Regions from separate parts of the Pantoea sp. BRR-3P genome, predicted to be linked through region 1. Evidence: predicted binding sites of a transcription regulator. Region 1 holds the regulator's gene; each other region holds the start of a gene.
The links. Region 1 encodes LexA, which represses DNA repair genes until DNA is damaged. Its sites were predicted from a motif close to TNCTGTATGTACATACAGNA; they were not measured.
Positions count from the first base shown of each region.

Region 2: a site for LexA is predicted at 1,276-1,295, ahead of umuD (translesion error-prone DNA polymerase V autoproteolytic subunit). Genes of this name have one in related genera too.
Region 3: a site for LexA is predicted at 1,436-1,455, ahead of AAGR08_RS07235 (DinI-like family protein). Genes of this name have one in related genera too.

Region 1 covers NZ_CP155066.1:3,692,389-3,694,653, reverse strand. The annotation lists gene plsB (glycerol-3-phosphate 1-O-acyltransferase PlsB) at 1-253, opposite strand, end outside; gene AAGR08_RS17120 (diacylglycerol kinase) at 381-749, shown strand; gene lexA (transcriptional repressor LexA) at 855-1,469, shown strand; gene dinF (MATE family efflux transporter DinF) at 1,604-2,265, shown strand, end outside.
Region 2 covers NZ_CP155066.1:2,317,010-2,319,274, forward strand. The annotation lists gene AAGR08_RS10725 (hypothetical protein) at 1-201, opposite strand, end outside; gene AAGR08_RS10730 (GNAT family N-acetyltransferase) at 630-1,142, shown strand; gene umuD (translesion error-prone DNA polymerase V autoproteolytic subunit) at 1,315-1,737, shown strand; gene umuC (translesion error-prone DNA polymerase V subunit UmuC) at 1,737-2,265, shown strand, end outside.
Region 3 covers NZ_CP155066.1:1,571,420-1,573,684, forward strand. The annotation lists gene AAGR08_RS07220 (hypothetical protein) at 1-197, shown strand, start outside; gene AAGR08_RS07225 (hypothetical protein) at 208-717, shown strand; gene AAGR08_RS07230 (hypothetical protein) at 873-1,139, shown strand; gene AAGR08_RS07235 (DinI-like family protein) at 1,160-1,399, opposite strand; gene iraP (anti-adapter protein IraP) at 1,568-1,861, shown strand; gene AAGR08_RS07245 (DUF6388 family protein) at 2,055-2,265, opposite strand, start outside.

The sequences.
Region 1 (2,265 bases):
TAAACACGTGGCGCGGCAGCAAGGTGCCATCGATCTCTAGCGGAGCCAGCGGATCGGGCAAATCGTGTTTCAGACATTGTGCACGAAGTGTGAGCAAGTCAGCCTTTGAATCATAAGGCAAAACATACATCACTGGACGTGTCGGATCGATTCCGTGTTCAGAGATAGGATCGGTCGGAATGACCTTACTTTTTACCAAAATAGAGAGTGGTAAATTCAATAATTTGTAATAGAGTTTACGCCAACCTGACATAGACAACTTAAAGCCTCTTGTTAGCAAAGCGCGGCAAGCATACCAGAAAGTGCAGCGAAGATCTGTGGCTCTGCCACCTCATACTGCCCACACATTGACGTCAAAATAGATCAAGGGTTCCATAAACATGGCAAATAACGTCACCGGTATTGTAAGAATAGTGAAAGCAGCCGGTTATTCCTGGCAGGGGCTGCGTGCCGCATGGCAGCACGAGGCGGCATTCCGCCAGGAAGCGATAGCCGCGCTGGTGGCGATTATCGTGGCCTGTTGGCTGGATGTAGACGCCATTTCCCGCGTGCTGATGATTGGCTCCGTGGTACTGATTGTCATTGTCGAAATCCTTAATAGTGCCATTGAATCCGTCGTTGACCGCATTGGCCAGGAGCAACATCCCTTATCAGGGCGCGCCAAAGATATGGGCTCGGCTGCGGTATTGCTGACTATCTTACTGGCTCTTTTTGTTTGGATCGTGCTGCTCTGGACGCATTTGAGATAGCCATTCCAGATTCATCAAACCGCTGATTTTTCCCTCTGTTACGGTTTTCATTTCGCCAATACCTGTATATACTCACAGCGACTGTATAAACAACCAGGGGGCGGGATGAAAGCGTTAACTGCACGGCAGCAACAGGTCTATGACCTGATTCGCGACCATATTAACCAGACGGGCATGCCGCCAACGCGTGCGGAAATTGCTGCGCAACTGGGATTTCGCTCGCCCAATGCTGCTGAAGAGCATCTGAAAGCGCTGGCGCGTAAAGGCGTAATTGAAATTGTTTCCGGCGCATCGCGCGGGATTCGCTTATTAATGGAAGAAGAGCCGAGCGAAGGCTTGCCATTAATTGGCCGTGTCGCTGCGGGCGAGCCGCTGCTGGCACAGGAGCATATTGAAGCGCACTATCAGGTGGATGCAAACCTGTTCAAACCCAGCGCGGATTTCCTGCTGCGTGTGAGCGGTATGTCGATGAAAGACATCGGTATTATGGATGGTGACTTGCTGGCGGTGCATAAAACGCAGGAAGTGCGTAACGGACAGGTGGTCGTAGCGCGCATTGATGACGAAGTCACGGTCAAACGCTGGAAAAAGCAGGGCGCGATTGTCCATCTTCTGCCGGAAAATAACGATTTCCAACCGATTGTGGTAGATACCCGCGAGCAATCACTGACCGTTGAAGGCCTGGCCGTTGGGATCGTGCGTAACGGCGAATGGCTCTGATTCGTTCCTGATTCCCTCCTACTGCGGCGGCGTATGCTGCGCTGGCCGCAGTCTGCTAGTTTCTTCTTTTTGACATTTTCTGCGGCACTGTCGGGCGCAATCACGCTGGTTACCGCAAATAACGGAATGGGCTGATGCAGCTGTTTTCCCCTTCAGATAAAGCGCTTTGGCGGCTGGCGCTGCCGATGATCCTCTCTAACATCACCGTTCCATTGTTGGGCGTGGTGGATACTGCCGTTATTGGTCATCTCGATAGCCCGATTTATCTTGGGGGCGTCGCCGTGGGTACCACGGCAACCAGTTTTCTCTTTATGCTCTTGCTGTTTCTGCGCATGAGTACCACTGGCCTTACCGCGCAGGCGTTTGGTGCCAATGACAAAACGGCGCTGGCACGCGCCCTGACCCAACCGCTGTTGATTGCTTTGGTTTTTGGTTTGCTATTTATGGTGCTGCGAACGCCGGTAAGCAGTTTGGCAGCCGCATTAATGGGCGGCAGCCCAGAAGTGCAGCAGCAGGCCAAAATTTTCATTGAGATTCGCTGGCTTAGCGCGCCCGCCACCTTGGCTAATCTGGTTATTCTTGGTTGGCTGTTAGGCGTGCAGTATGCGCGTGCGCCGATGGTATTGCTTATCGTCGGGAATCTGGTGAATATCCTGCTCGACCTTTTATTTGTCCTTCAGCTGCATTGGGGAGTGGCCGGTGCAGCGGCGGCAACGGCGCTGGCTGAATATGTCACGCTGGGAGTAGGTTTGTGGATGGTGGCGCGCGTACTCAAACTGCGCGGTATTCATTTCGC
Region 2 (2,265 bases), 1.4 Mb from region 1:
GCGATTATCGCTTTCTGCCGGCTGACGATGCGCCATTAACCATTGGCGGGCATGCGCAATGCGCTCCAGCCGCTGACGACTTTTCTCGTTTTCCGACATGCGCGCAAGTTCGGCCAGCAGCGAGTAGACGTTGACTTCCTCGCGACGTACCAGCAAGGCGTAGGCCGCTTCACCGATAATTTTAGGTTGCGAATCTGACATCTTTTACCTCCTGAGAATATGGGCTTACGCTTGCTTCTCAGTGTTAACTATAGATCATCGGCTTCCCGCCTTACGCAGCGCGTGCTGCAACGATACTGCGGTATTATCGGGTAATGGTTGTCAGTTAAGACATGAAAACCCTCATTACCGAGAGCACACCTTGTAGCGGCGCAATGTATTGCGCGATAAATCGCGCCGCTACGGAAGGTGCGGTGATGTGAGACGGCGCTTAACTGTTCGGCATTACGGTATTATCGGGTCATTGAGTAAGAAGATAAAGATCGACGCCGATGCTGCGCGCATTTGTTAACAGTAATCGCCTGTTTTCTTGGGTTTTTGTTACTAACACGCTATGGTAAGTGCCCTTCGGTCATGATTGTGATGACCGACGATAAGGTTAATAACAAGAATGAGAAAGGATAGCTGGCATGGAGTTCACCATACGTAAAGCCCAGGCGGAGGATGCAGAGCTGCTGCACCAGCTGGGACGCATGACCTACAGTGCGCATTTCAAGCATATGTGGGTTTCCGCAGAAGAACTGGATGCCTTTATCGACAAAGAGTACGGCCTCATCGAGCTTGCCAGCAGTCTGGCCGCACCGAATGAGAGCTGGCTTATCGCCGAGACGGACAAACCCATTGGCTTTGCCAAAGTCACCTGGAACACACCGGTACCGGATTCAGGCATGAGCGGCGCACTGCTGAACAAGCTGTATCTCAACCCGGAAGAAACCGGCAAGAATTACGGCAGATGGATGTTCGAGAGCATTATTAATGAGGCACGCGATAAGCGCGAAGGCTACTTGTGGCTGGAAGTATTAGGCGAGAATGTCCGCGCACGTAAGTTCTATGAAGCCTTCGGCATGCAACACATCAAAGACATTCCATTCATCACCGCTTCGCAGCAGAGCACGCTGCAGATTTTGGGGATGATGATTTAGCCTTCGTATCCCGTTTATGGCTTGCCTCTGCATGGGCAAGCCGCGGACTTTCACTAAAATTAAATTCCCTTTCCTGCCAAGTGTTTTGCAGATAGTCGCCGGTACTGGCTTGATCAACCTGCCCACTCGATATTACTGTATACACATACAGTAATAATTTGAGATCGCAGCCATGCAGTTTTATCAGCCCGCGGAAATCCGCGCCATTGTAGACTTCCCTTTATTCATTAGTCGGGTGCCCTGTGGCTTTCCCTCACCGGCTCAGGACTACGTTGAACAGCGCATCGACCTCAACCACTTTTTAGTGGATCACCCCAGTTCAACCTACTTCATCAGAGTAAGCGGTGATTCCATGATTGAAGGCGGTATTGCGGAGGGGGACCTGCTGGTGGTAGACAGCTCCCCCAAGCCCAGGCACGGCGATATTGTGGTCGCCTCTCTCTCGGGTGAATTCACCGTCAAACAACTTATGCTGCGGCCCTACCTGCACCTCAAACCCATGAATGCGGCCCATGCGATCATCCCCATTCCCGATGTGGATCAGTTCGAAGTCTTCGGCATCGTCAAACACGTGATCAAAACGTTGGGCCGCTAATGTTCGCCTTAGTGGACGTGAACTCTTTCTACGCCAGCTGCGAAACCGTGTTTCGCCCGGATCTGCGCGGCAAACCGATTGTGGTGCTGTCCAACAACGACGGCTGTATTATTTCGCTGAGTAAAGAAGCCAAAAAGCTCGGCATTAAAATGGGTGCGCCCTACTTTAAACATCGCGAAGAGTTAACGCGCCATAACGTGGTGGTGTTCTCCTCCAACTATGCGCTTTATGGCGATATGTCGCGGCGCGTGATGGAGACGCTGGCGCTGATCTCCACACGCGTCGACGAGTACTCCATTGATGAAGCCTTTGTTGATGTCACCGGCATCGACGCCTGTATGACGCTAGAACAGCTGGGGCGGGATATTCGCGATCGCATCTATCAGGACACGCATCTGCGCGTGGGGGTCGGTATTGCCCCCACCAAAACCCTCGCCAAACTGGCCAACTGGGCCGCCAAGCGCTGGACCAAAGCCGAGAATGTGATGGATCTTTCCGCACCGCTGCGCCAGCGTGAATTGATGAAGC
Region 3 (2,265 bases), 2.1 Mb from region 1:
ATCAGCGGGTGGAGGAGATTCGCCAACAATATCGGACGATATCAGAACGCCGTGAAGCCCGCGTGGCAGAGCTCACCAACCAGCTGGTGACGCTGCAAAACAAGCTCGACGATTTATCTAATCATCCCGTTAGCACGCGCGCTGATGAGGGTAAACCGGCTGAAGGAGACTCGTCGCCGCCTCAACCCAAGCGTTAAGGAGGGCATTATGCGCATTATCCAGCGGATCGCAGCCAGCCTTGGCCGACTGTGGTCTTTATTAAGTCAGAAGGAGAAAACGATGAGCGATCAAACTGTAATCGATCCAACCAGCACCACTATAGCCAGCGCCTCGGCGGCAAGCGCGCAAACGTCGTCGCCCGCCGAGGACTTCGCCAATGAAATTGCCACGGCGGCACCGGCGTCAGTTGCTGCGGCGCCAGCGGCCACTGAGGCGGCACCCGCCGCCGCAGCGGCTCCTGTTACCCCGGTAGCTGCCGAGGCGGCTCCTGCCGCTGCACCGGAGGCCGTTCCCGCCACCCCCACGGCGGTCTCTCCTCCCGCTGCAGCCGAAGCCGTACCGGCCGCCGCCGCGCAGGAGGTCAGTCAGGCGCGGCAGGACGTCTCGGAGGGCGTGAAGGATTTTGCCCAGGCCTTCAGCTTTGTAGAGCAGGGGGTGATCAAATTGGGGGATGCCGCGAAAGATGAGTTGATAGATCTGGCGAGGAAGTATCTGTAATGCACAACTACTCGCCCGGGGGGACAGGGATGTCCCCTGTTTATTAACAGGTTTAGAGAGTTCCGATTATTCCTAAGGCGACTTCGATATTTTGCACTACCTTTAATCATTCAAGCGTTATTTAAACCGGCTTATTAAGCGAGAAGGAAGATAGCATGAGTGATACAGAAACTGTAAAAACCAAAACTGACTACTTACGTGATGTCACCTCCCAGCTTAAAGAGATGCGCCACTATGCGCAGACCAACACGGAGACGCTTTCTGCCCACTGGCTGGCCTTTGATGCAGGTGAGTATAAAGACAGCGAATATGCGGGACGTTTCGATACGTTGCTGAACAAGCAAGGCAAGCTGCTGGATGATATTGATGAGGCGATTCAGGACCTGGAAATCGCCGTTAACCATGCCGAGCAGGAAAGCTAAGTTCGCATCGCTCTGGTGGCCTAATCGGCCACCAGCCACATCTCCGCTTCATCGAACATCTCTTCAACAATCCGCGCAATCGTTGCTTTGTCGTTCTTACTCATATCGGTATCAATCGCATTACGCTCCATTGGTTTGACGCGTACCTCAATATCCGGAAAGACGCGCTGTACACGCTTTTCCAACTCCTGCAAAATCATCTCGCGTGCACCCGGTAAACCGGCCACATTGCGCTTATCGTAAATCAGCTCCACAAACATCAGGGCGTTCCATTTAGCGGATCGGGTGCGTCATAATACTGTAAATAAAAACAGGGGCAAGCGGTGACGCCACGACCATGACATTTTTTGTTGCGTCATGCAGACGGTGGCGAATTTGTACCAGCACATCAGGTTGTTCGTCGATTGAGATTTTTAACGGGGGTTAAGATGCGCCAACTGGTTATCGATATCTTGCTGAAAATGGCAAAAATGGATGTGGAAGCAAAAGAGCTGGTGGCGCAGGTTGAGGCGCAGTCACTGCTGATTGCCGCACTGCTGATTCAGGCAAAAGAGGATAATTCACTCACCATTTCCGAGACAGTGCAGGATGCAATTGTTACGGCATCACGCGCGTCGCAGGAGTTTTTACAGTCGGATGTTGATCTGCTGCTCACGCACGTCAATCGTCTTTTGGCAGTGGCGAGTTATATTGAAGTCAAAGGGATAGAGCGAGAAGGGTAAAAAATATAACCTCTGGAAGTGGAAATCCAGCAACACTTCCAGAGGCGGTGCAACCGCACCATTCGTTCAAGGACAATCTACGACTGATGTCGTAGGCAGTAACTTATACAAGTTTTAGTGACTTGTACAATTATTTCCTGATCGATTTGTGTGGTTGGAGATATCTACCTAATGCATTTTCATCACGTTGGGGTTAAAGCTCGTTTTTAATGCAGAACGCTTCCCACGTCATGCCTAACGCTTCCGCGTGAGATTTTAGATACTTTTCAATGGCATCCGCCGCCACTGCTTTGTCTGGCTCAGCCAGCTGAATAGAAAAAAGCATGCCGTCCAGCTTCTTCTGACGTAAAAACGCCGCGTAAATGCGTTCAGCATGCCACGCGCGTAAATCGGCTAATGACAGG